DNA from 3 places in the Streptomyces sp. NPDC030893 genome. Region 1 is predicted to be linked to each of the others. Evidence: riboswitches for the same ligand, from Rfam matches in the RefSeq annotation. Region 1 holds a riboswitch; each other region holds the start of a gene.
What was found. Region 1 has a riboswitch for cyclic di-AMP ahead of ACZ434_RS30490 (M23 family metallopeptidase). Riboswitches for the same ligand answer to the same signal wherever they lie in the genome.
Positions count from the first base shown of each region.

Region 2: linked by a shared signal. The riboswitch ahead of ACZ434_RS06860 (transglycosylase SLT domain-containing protein) and the one ahead of ACZ434_RS30490 (M23 family metallopeptidase) in region 1 are both predicted to bind cyclic di-AMP.
Region 3: linked by a shared signal. The riboswitch ahead of ACZ434_RS14030 (peptidoglycan DD-metalloendopeptidase family protein) and the one ahead of ACZ434_RS30490 (M23 family metallopeptidase) in region 1 are both predicted to bind cyclic di-AMP.

Region 1 covers NZ_JBVIFC010000024.1:13,847-17,431, reverse strand. The annotation lists gene ACZ434_RS30500 (dihydrofolate reductase family protein) at 1-527, shown strand, start outside; tRNA gene ACZ434_RS30495 (tRNA-Met) at 592-665, shown strand; cyclic di-AMP (ydaO/yuaA leader) riboswitch at 971-1,128, shown strand; gene ACZ434_RS30490 (M23 family metallopeptidase) at 1,140-2,159, shown strand; gene ACZ434_RS30485 (PrsW family intramembrane metalloprotease) at 2,273-3,585, opposite strand, start outside.
Region 2 covers NZ_JBVIFC010000002.1:464,208-467,792, forward strand. The annotation lists gene ACZ434_RS06855 (polyprenyl synthetase family protein) at 1-936, opposite strand, end outside; cyclic di-AMP (ydaO/yuaA leader) riboswitch at 1,462-1,641, shown strand; gene ACZ434_RS06860 (transglycosylase SLT domain-containing protein) at 1,645-2,124, shown strand; gene ACZ434_RS06865 (HAD family hydrolase) at 2,088-2,960, opposite strand; gene ACZ434_RS06870 (GNAT family N-acetyltransferase) at 3,185-3,585, shown strand, end outside.
Region 3 covers NZ_JBVIFC010000005.1:424,196-427,780, reverse strand. The annotation lists gene ACZ434_RS14045 (helix-turn-helix domain-containing protein) at 1-396, shown strand, start outside; gene ACZ434_RS14040 (DUF6126 family protein) at 393-521, shown strand; gene ACZ434_RS14035 (tyrosine-protein phosphatase) at 555-1,346, opposite strand; cyclic di-AMP (ydaO/yuaA leader) riboswitch at 1,803-1,961, shown strand; gene ACZ434_RS14030 (peptidoglycan DD-metalloendopeptidase family protein) at 1,966-2,922, shown strand; gene ACZ434_RS14025 (SGNH/GDSL hydrolase family protein) at 3,127-3,585, shown strand, end outside.

The DNA of each region.
Region 1 (3,585 bases):
TGGAGACCCGCCAGGTCGGCGACGTCGTCCTGACGCGCTACGAACCCACCGCGCCCGGCACGGGTGCGCTGCCCTCCGCCGCCGACCACCACTGGCTGGCCCTCGCCTGCGAGCTGGCCGCCGAGTGCCCGCCCTCCGACACCGCGTTCAGTGTCGGCGCGGTGGTGGTGGCCGCCGACGGTACGGAGCTGGCGCGCGGCCACTCCCGGGAGGGCACGGACCCGGTGGTGCACGCGGAGGAGGCCGCGCTCGCCAAGACCGACCCCACGGACCCCCGCCTCGCCGGCGCCACCGTGTACTCCAGCCTGGAGCCGTGCGCCCGGCGCGCGTCCCGCCCGGCGCCCTGCGCCCGGCTGATCCTGGACGCGGGGGTACGGCGGGTGGTCACGGCCTGGCGGGAGCCGGACACGTTCGTGGCGGACGCCGACGGCAGCGGCGTACTGGAGGACGGGGGAGCCACCGTCGTGGTCCTGCCGGAGCACGAGGAGCGGGCCAAGGCGCCGAACCGGCACCTGACCGGCGGCTGAGAACGGGGCCGCCGGTCACGGGTGTGCGTGGTGTCCCGCGGATGACGTACACTGGTTTCAACGACGCGGGGTGGAGCAGCTCGGTAGCTCGCTGGGCTCATAACCCAGAGGTCGCAGGTTCAAATCCTGTCCCCGCTACTGAAGGCCGAGGGCCGGAATCCGACAAGGATTCCGGCCCTCGGTGTTTTCCGTGCGCTCCGCCCTCCGGCCGCCTTCTCACTCACGGTGATCGCGCCGTCCCGCAGCGCATAACAACTGACGAACCGTCAGGAATGGGCCGGCATCTGAAGCGGGGTCAACTCGCCCGGTTTTGCCCGCTGGTGGCGGGTAAGTCCCCCCGGGATTCGCTAATGATCAAGAGGAACGGCTTGGAATCCGGCCCTCGCGTCTATTAACGTTCGATAACGCAGCGCGGTCGTCCCAGCCGTCACAGAAGGCGGCTCCGTGCGCACGCGCCGAATCCCGCAAGGGAACCGGGGAACCAACAACTTGGGGTGAATCGCGTGGATGCGGCCGTGGAGACACGGCTCGCAGACGCGCGTAGGAGACCTTCCTGCTCCGAACCCGTCAGCTAACCCGGTAGGCGAGAAGGAAGGAAAGGAGTACGCCCACGTGGCGTCCAACCCGCCTGCCCCCGAGGCCCCGTTCAAGCCGAGCGACACCTTCGCCTACGGCGGAGTCCGCACCGACGAGGGCCCCTTCGAGGAGTGGAACCCCACCGCGGAGTCCATTCGCCCCGTACGGGGCCGGCATCGCGTCGCCAAGCAGCGCGGCGGAGGACTCGCCCGCAGCTCCACCGTCCTCGGTGTCGGTGTCATCGCCGCGGTCGGCGCCGGCGGCATGGCCACCGCGCAGACCGGCAAGCCCCCGGTCTCGATCTCCATGCCCGACCTCCCCAACGTGGGTTCCCTCATCTCGGACGAGGAAACGCCCAAGGGATCGGCCACGCCGCTCAGCACCCTCGGCATGACGGAGGCCGACGCCGAGCAGGGCGCCGCCGGCGCCGGTGAGGCACTGCGCTCCCGGATCATGGCCCAGGTCGAGCAGCAGCAGACGCAGGCCGAGGCCAAGGCCGCCGCCGAGGCCCTCGCCGCCGCCGAGAAGCAGGCCGCCGAGGCCGCCGCCAAGGCGGAGAAGGAGGCCAAGGCCAAGGCCGAGGCCGCCAAGAAGAAGGCGGAGGAGGAGGCCGCGAAGGCGGCCGAGGCCAAGCGCCTCGCCGAGCTGGCCAAGCAGTACACGCTGCCGACCTCCTCGTACACCATCTCCTCGACGTTCGGTCAGTCCGGCGCCTACTGGTCCTCCGGCCAGCACACCGGCCTCGACTTCGCCGCCCCCACCGGCACCCTGATCAAGGCCGTCCACACCGGCACGATCACCTCCGCCGGCTGGGACGGCTCCTACGGCTACAAGACCGTGCTCACGCTCGACGACGGCACCGAGATCTGGTACGCCCACCAGTCCTCCATCAGCGTCAGCGTCGGTCAGAAGGTCAACACCGGCGATGTGATCGGCCGCGTCGGCTCCACCGGCAACTCCACCGGGGCCCACCTCCACCTGGAGGTCCACACCGGCGGCTCCTCCTCGGGCATCGACCCGATGGCGTGGCTGCAGAGCAAGGGCCTCAACCCCTGAGCCACCCCCTCTGATCCCTGCCGCCCCTGAATCCCGGCAGTCCCGACGACGACCCCCCGACGTCAGGGCTGCCGGTCAGGTGTTTTCGGGGCCGCTCCGTGGGACCGGACCGGTCAGGAACGGTGGGCGTCCGGGTCGTACGCCGGATAGGGGTGCCCGTAGGGCGGGTGCCCGTGCGCGGGATGCGCGTACGGCGGAGGGCCCGCGGGGTGAGTGCCGTACGGGTGAGGCCCGTACGGAAGCCACCCGTACGCCCCGTGCACCGGCCACGGTGCGGCGGCGGGCGGCGCGGTGAGACGGGCCGCGTGGTCCAGCGCCGGGCGGGCCGCTCCCCGCCGCTGCCACAGCTCCAGCAGCAGCGCCCGTTCCCGGGTCACGAAGTCCGTCCCGGCCTTCCCCGCCCGGCCCCGGTGCCGCAGGAACGCCAGCGACGTCGCGTACGCCTCGTACTGCGCGACCGCGCGCGCCGCCGGTCTCCCGCCGTACCGGCGCGCGTACTGGCGGGCCAGGCGCCTCGCCCGCATCGAACCGAGCGCGAACGGCTCCGCCGGGGTGAGCCAGCCGGCGACCGCATAGGCGGGCAGCTCCTCCCGCACGGTCCGCAGCTCCCGCTGCCGGGTCCACACCACCAGCCAGGTCAGCAGGCCGAACGACGGCAGCATGAACGCCGCGTAGACCGCGAAGAAGCCGTACTGGCCGAGGGTGGCCGAGCCGTTCCACAGCGCGTGCACGCCCATCGCGAGGACCAGCCCGGCGAGCGGCAGCAGCACCCGCCGCCACCGCTGCCGGTCCGTGGACAGCGCGGCGATGCCGAAGCCGATCCCGGTGAGCACGCTGAACAGGGGATGCGCGAACGGCGACATGACGATGCGGACGAAGAACGTCGCCGCGGTGACCGAGGCCACACCGCTGCCGCCGGTGAGCTGGTCGGTGCCGAAGGCCGTGCCGAGATAGAGGATGTTCTCGGTGAACGCGAACCCGGTGGCGGTGACCCCGGCGATCACCACGCCGTCGAGGATCCCGGTGAAGTCGCGTCTGCGGAAGAGGAAGACCAGCAGGACGGCCGCCGCCTTCGCGGACTCCTCCACGACCGGCGCTATGACCGTCGCGCCCAGGGTGTCCGCGCCGATGGGATCGGCCGTCGCCGTCGCTATCCACCGCGTGGCGAAACTGTTCGCGACGATCGCTATCAGCGCCGCCGCGCACGCTCCCCAGGCGAAGGCGAACAGCAGGTTCCGCCACGGTCCCGGCTCCACGCGGTCCAGCCAGCGGAAGGCGGCCAGCAGCAGCGGCACCGGGAGCACGGCCAGACCGAGCCCGACCAGGAAACCTTCCGTCCCCGTCTGCTCGCGGACCAGGGCCAGGATCACCAGGCCGGAGAGCGTGAGCAGGGTGATCAGCGCGCCGTAGCGCACCCAGGGCCGCT
Region 2 (3,585 bases), on a different contig from region 1:
GAGCGCCGCCCGCGCCTCCTCGGCGTAGCGCACGGTGTCCCGGCGGGCCTGTTCCAGGGCGGGGTGGGCGCGCAGCAGCCGCAGCGCCTCGGCGTGCCGGGTGTCGTCGGTGAGGTCGGAGTCGAGCAGCTCGCACAGGGCGATGTCCTCGGGCAGCCCCAGCCGTGCCGCCCGCTCGCGCAGCCGCAGCACGGGCAGGGTGGCGATGCCCTCGCGCAGGTCCGTGCCGGGGGTCTTGCCCGACTCGTGGGAGTCGGAGGCGATGTCCAGGACGTCGTCGGCGAGCTGGAAGGCGACGCCGAGCCGCTCGCCGTACTGGGTGAGCACGTCGACCACCGTCTCGTCGGCGCCGGACATCATCGCGCCGAAGCGGCACGAGACGGCGACGAGCGAGCCGGTCTTGCCGCCGAGCACGTCCAGGTAGTGGTCGACCGGGTCGCGGCCGTCCTGCGGTCCCGCGGTCTCCAGGATCTGCCCGGTGACCAGCCGCTCGAACGCCTCGGCCTGCACCCGCACCGCCTCCGGGCCGAGGTCGGCCAGGATGTGCGAGGCCCGCGCGAAGAGGAAGTCGCCGGTGAGGACCGCGACGGAGTTGCCCCAGCGGGTGTTGGCGCTGTCCACCCCGCGCCGCACCTCGGCCTCGTCCATCACGTCGTCGTGGTACAGGGTGGCCAGGTGGGTGAGCTCCACGACCACGGCGGACGGCACCACACCGGGCGCGTAGGGGTCGCCGAACTGGGCGGCGAGCATCACCAGCAGCGGGCGGAACCTCTTGCCGCCGGCCCGCACCAGGTGCTGGGCGGCACCCGTGATGAAGGGGACCTCACTTTTGGTGGCCTCGATCAGCCCTTCCTCGACAGCCGTCATTCCGGCCTGGACATCGGCTTCCAGAGCCTGGTCCCGCACGCTCAGCCCGAACGGCCCGACGACGGTCACGAGGGGTCTCCTGTCTGCTGGTGTCCACTGGCGGTTACACGGAATGTCGATAGGTCGCTGCCATCACTCAAGTCAGCGTATCCGGTCATGTTTCGATCACCACCGGCACCCGGGGTCACAGGCAGGGCGATACGGGATCAGGAGCAGGGCGTTTCCGATCGGTTGATAACAACGGACATACACCCGCTTTCCGGGACGTAGCGACACCCGAACCATCCTGCCCGGCCGACCGTCCGATTTGCCGCAATTGGCAAACGGATTCCCCTTGGCGGTAAATGCTCTCGCGCCCTCCGGCCAGTGAAGTGAGTCACGCGCCACCCGCCACGCCCGCCACCCCGGCGCACCGGCGTTTCCCCTTCCCCCGGACCGGAGTTGACCCTTGGCAGTCGCAAAGGATCAAGCACCCCAAATCACCCATTCGAAGATCAAACGGCCCCTTGCGTGATCCCCTCACTTGTTCCCGGCATCTGCTCTCGCATACGTTCCGGGCCTGCCGGGCGGACGCCGAATCCTGCCACCGCCCGCATCACACCACCGACGAACTCACGCACGGCAGGAGCGGGGGACCCAGGTAAGTCGCCGGACCGGGCATCGCACCGATCGCACCGGGACGGCTCGGGGTGAAGCCATGCCCGCAGGGGCACGGCCGGGCACTCTCCCGCCCGAACCCGACAGCTCACCTCGCAGGCGTTGGAGAGGAACCCAGACATGCCCGCTACCGGTCAGTCCCGCTTCGGCCGCCGCCGCCTCGTCCGCTCCCTCGCCGTCGCCGGCACCGGCGTCGCCGTGGTCGCCCTCCCGCTGTTCGGCGCCACCGGCGCCGCCGCGGCCACCCCGACGTCCACCGCCGCCACCGCCACGGCGTACCCGAACAACCTCGACGGCTGGATCCGCGAGTCGCTGTCCGTCATGGCGCAGCACGGCATCCCGGGCTCCTACGAGAGCATCCACCGCAACATCATGCGCGAGTCCTCCGGCAACCCGTACGCCATCAACCTGTGGGACTCCAACGCCGCCAAGGGCACCCCGTCGAAGGGCCTGCTCCAGGTCATCGACCCGACCTTCGCCGCCTACCACGTGCCCGGCACCGCCTTCGACCCGTACGACCCGGTCGCGAACATCACCGCCGCCTGCAACTACGCCGCCGACCGCTACGGCTCCATCGACAACGTCTTCGGCGCGTACTGAGCCGACCGCTGACGGCCGAGCACGGCCGCACCACCGAACAGTCGCTCGAGGACGACGGCCACGCCGTCGTCCTCGTTCGACGTGGTGACCTCGTCGGCGACCGCCTTCAGCTCGGGGTGCGCGTTCGCCATCGCGACGCCGTGGGCCGCCCAGTCGAACATGGGGATGTCGTTCGGCATGTCCCCGAAGGCGACGGTCCGCGCCGGGCTCAGCCCCAGGTGCTCGGCGGCCAGCGCCAGCCCGGTCGCCTTGGTCACCCCGCACGGCTGGAGCTCCACGGTCCCCGGCCCCGACATGGTGACGGTGGCCAGCGAACCGACCACCGACCGCGCCGCCGCCGCCAACGCGTCGTCCGACAGCAGCGGGTGCCGCAGCAGCACCTTGCTGATCGGCCGCACCCACAGCTGGCTCCGCCGCTCGACCCGTACGGCGGGGAGCGTCGGGTGCGGCATCAGATAGCCCGGCTCGATCAGCGTCAGCCCGTCGACCCCGTCCTGGTCGACCGCGGCGTACACCTCCCCCACCTCGGCCTCGATCTTGCCGAGCGCGGTCTCCGCCAGCTCCCGGTCCAGGGTGACGGACCACAGCAGCCGGTCCGCGCCGGCGTCGTACACCTGCGCGCCCTGTCCGCACACCGCGAGCCCCGTGCAGCCGAGGTCGTCGAGGAGCGGCCGCACTCTGGGGGCCGGGCGGCCCGTCACCACGAGGTGCTGGGCACCGGCCTGCGCCACCCGCGCGAGTGCGGCGAGGGACCGGTCGGACAGGGTGTCGTCGCCGCGCAGCAGCGTCCCGTCCAGGTCGGTGGCGATGAGCGAACAATCGGTGGGTGCGGCCATGATCAGAGAATACGGACAACGCGACCACCCGATTCACCGTGCCCGTTTGGGCTCGATTTCGGTGCGGTTCCCCTTTGGTCGGCGCCGGGTGGCGACCGGTTCGGTCTCTTTCACCGTTTGGCGAGAACATCGTCCGCTCTCTACCGTCCGCCCGGGTTCGGGCGGTACCTTCCAAGTGTCCAGGGGGGACTTGATCGGGGGGTCAGGTGAGCGGACGCGTGCGCGTGCTGAGGCCCGAGGAGCTCGGCGAGGGGGAACGGGAGCGCTGGCGGGAACTGCGCGCCGCGGCGGACGCACCGCGCAGCCCGTTCATGGAACCGGAGTTCACCACCGCCGTGGGCCGGGTGCGGCCACGGGCCCGGGTGGCGGTGCTGTACGAGGGGGCGCAGCCGGCGGGCTTCCTGCCCTACGAGCGGGGCGTGCTGGGGCAGGGCCGGGCGATCGGGCTCGGGGTGTCGGACTGCCAGGGCGCGGTGCTGGCGCCCGGCGTGCTCCCGGACGGCGCCGGGCTGCTGCGGGCCTGCTCGCTGTCGAGCCTCGCCTTCGACAACCTGGAGGCCGGCCAGGAGCTGTTCGTGCCGTACGCGGCCGAGGAGCACGCCACCTATGTCATCGACGTGGAGAA
Region 3 (3,585 bases), on a different contig from region 1:
CTGCTCGGCGAGGCGGCCGCCGGCCGGGACGCCGTGGTGCGCGCCGCCGACATGGACTCCACCGCGGCGGGCGGCTGGACCTACTGGCCGGCCGGTGCTCCCGGGCGCGGCATGCAGGCCCTGCGGGTCCATGTGCCGCACGGTTCGCAGGGCGACATCGTGCGCGTCCACCCCGGTGAGGAGTGGCTGTACGTCCTCAGGGGGCGGCTGCGGCTGCGCCTCGGGGACACCCTGCACCGGCTCGCCCCGGGCGACAGCGCGCACTTCGACTCGCTGACCCCGCACCGTATCGCCGCCGCCGACCCCGACGGGGTCGAGCTGCTGTTCGTCCACACCCTTCTGCAGAGTCCCACGGCCGCGCTGTGCCTGGGCCCGATCCACGGAGACGCGACATGACCGGCAAGGACATGGAGGAGAAGCTGCCCCGCGCGATGTGGGTGCGGCTGTTCATCTACGTGGTGGTGGGGCACGTCCTCGCCGCCTTCATCTACTTCCTGTTCGAGGTGGCGCCCCAGAAGTAGGGCCCGGTCCGCACGGCGGTCCGGGCCCCGGCCTCAGTCGAGCATGCGCGCGCGCAGCCGCTCCCGGGCCGCGGGGGTGAGCCCGAGCCCCTGCTCCAGATACGGGTCCACGCCGCCCCAGGTCTCCTCGACGGTCTCGAAGGCGGCCGACAGGTACTCCGCCCGCGCGTCGAACAGGGGGTCGAGCAGCTCCATGACCTCGGGGGAGTAGGCCGAGCCGCCGTTGCGGTGCACCTTGTAGCGGCGGTGCTTGGCGCTGGACTTCAGGTAGTCCTCGACGATCGCGTCCCGCTCGACGCCCAGGGCGAGCAGCGTCACCGCCACCGACAGCCCCGCCCGGTCCTTGCCGGCCGCGCAGTGCATCAGCGCGGGAACGCTGTCCTCGGCGAGCGAGCGCAGCACCTGGGCGTGCTCGGCGGTGCGCTCCTTCATGATCAGACGGTAGGAGCTGATCATCCGGTCCGCGCCCTTGCCGTCCGCGAGGACCGCCCGCAGCTCGTCCAGGTCGCCGTCGCGGACCATCTTCCAGAACTCGGCGCCGTCGGCGGGGTCGCTGAGCGGCAGGTTCACATTGCGCACGCCCGGCAGCTCGACGTCCGCCCCCTCCAGCTTCTGGTCGGCCGCGTTGCGGAAGTCGAAGATCGTGTGCAGTCCGAGCGAGGACAGGAAGACGGCGTCCTCAGCGGTCGCGTGCGCGAGGTGACCGCTGCGGAACAGCACTCCGTGCCGCACCCGCCGTCCATCCACGGTCGGCAGTCCGCCCACGTCGCGGAAGTTGCGTACCCCGGCCAGCTCGGGTTCGGTCGACGGGATCTGCTGCGTCACGAAGGACTCCTCCCTCTCCGCGCCGTCGCCGCGGCTCGTCGACGGACACCACACGACGATACGACATGCCTGCCTGAGGCAATGAGTTGTCCACAGGCGTGGCCCGGGGCGGGACGGCGTTCCGGCCGAGGCGCCCGCGATCGCCCGATTCGATCGTTCTGTCCGATTAGGTGTATTGGGTATAACGTGCCCCGGTAGAGCGGGAGATGGGGATGGAGTGCGTGAGCATCGTCATATCCGTGACGATGTGTTGTCGCCATGTGCACGTAATTCAGTGGAATGACAAGGGAATTTGCGGGGGAATCAGAATCCCGGTCGACGCTCGGTGACGTCATTTCCTCTTGTGGATCACGGAAAAGGAGCGTTCCGCGGAACCTCCGCTTGTCCCGTCGCGTCCGGGTCGCTTACGTTCCCAACCGATCCGGACGGACGCCTAATCCTGCCGCCGCCCGGAGCCCGCACACACTGACCCGTCCACGGCAGGAACGGGGGACCCACAGGTACGACTGCCTGTTCCGGTCTCCGGAACGGCTTGGGGTTAAGCCGCGCCACAGCGCGGCCGGGCATCTCCAGCCCGAACCCGACAGCTCACCTCGTAGGCGCCGGAGAGGAATTCGTCATGCCCGCGAAGGGTAAGCACCGCCGTACCAAGGCCCAGCGTTTCACCCGTTCCATCGCCGTCGCCGGAACCGGTGGCGCCGCACTCGCCCTGCCGCTTCTCGGCGCCACCGGCGCGCACGCCGCCACGCCGCAGACGGCCCCCGAAAAGGCCGTCCAGTCGCTTTCCGCCACCGGCCACAAGGCCTCCGCCGACCAGGGCGGCGAGGGCCGTACCTACACCGTGAAGGCCGGCGACTACCTCGCCAAGATCGCCGAGTCGGAGAACGTCGACGGCGGCTGGAAGCAGCTCTACGCCGACAACCGGGAGGCCGTCGGTGACGACCCGTCGCTGATCCACCCCGGCCTGAAGCTCTCCGTCGACGGCAAGGCCGCCAAGGCCGCGCCGAAGAAGTCCGCCGCGCCCGGGGCCGCGAAGCCCGCGACCCCGAAGCCCGCCGCGCCGAAGGCCGAGAAGCCCGCCGAGAAGCCGGCGCAGCAGTCGTCCGAGCAGTCCCCGGAGCAGACCGCCCCGCAGGGCTCCGCCCAGGCGACCGCCGGCCAGGCCGCCTCCGGCTACAGCTCCCCGGTGCCCGGCGGCGGCGTCGGCACCGCCTACAAGGTGGCCGGCAGCATGTGGTCCAGCGGCTACCACACCGGTGTCGACTTCAGCGTCCCGACCGGCACCTCCCTGAAGGCCGTCGGCTCCGGCACCGTCGTCTCCGCGGGCTGGGCCGGCGCGTACGGCAACCAGGTCGTCATCAAGCTCGCCGACGGCTACTACGCCCAGTACGCCCACCTGTCCTCGCTGTCCGTCTCCGCCGGCCAGAGCGTGAGCGGCGGCCAGCAGGTCGGCCTCTCCGGTTCGACCGGCAACTCGACCGGCCCGCACCTGCACTTCGAGATCCGCACCAGCCCGAACTACGGCTCGGACGTGGACCCCGTCTCCTACCTCCGCTCGAAGGGCGTCTCCCTCTGACCCCAGCGGCAACCTTCCTGACACGCGCGCCGAAGGCCGGTCCCGATCCCCGGGGCCGGCCTCCGGCGTATTCCTGAATCGGCCAACATTGTGAGAGTGGCTTATCTCACCGCGCGTCAACCCCTGCCTACGGTCGCGTAGGTCACATTCGAAGGTGAATCATGACCTGTCGTGGCAGACGATTCGAAGAATGACAGCAGAAAAGTGATCGGGTCGTACGTGGCGGTGGGGGACAGCTTCACCGAGGGCGTCGGCGACCCCGGCCCCGACGGGGCGTTCGTCGGCTGGGCCGACCGGTTCGCCGTCCTGCTCGCCGACCGCCGCCCCGAGGGAGCTTTCGACTACACCAATCTCGCCGTGCGCGGAAAGCTGTTGGACCAGATCATGGCCGACCAGGTGCCGAGGGCCGTGGAACTCGCCCCCGATCTGGTCTCGTTCTGCGCGGGCGGCAACGACATCCTCCGCCCGGGCACCGACCCCGACGAGGTGGCCGAGCGTTTCGAGCGGGCGATCGCCGCGCTCACGGCCGTGTCCGGCACCGTACTGGTGACCACCGGCTTCGACACCCGCGGCGTCCCGCTCCTCCGGCACCTGCGCCGGAAGATCGCCACCTACAACGGGCATGTACGGGCCGTCGCCGACCGCTACGGCTGCCCGGTGCTG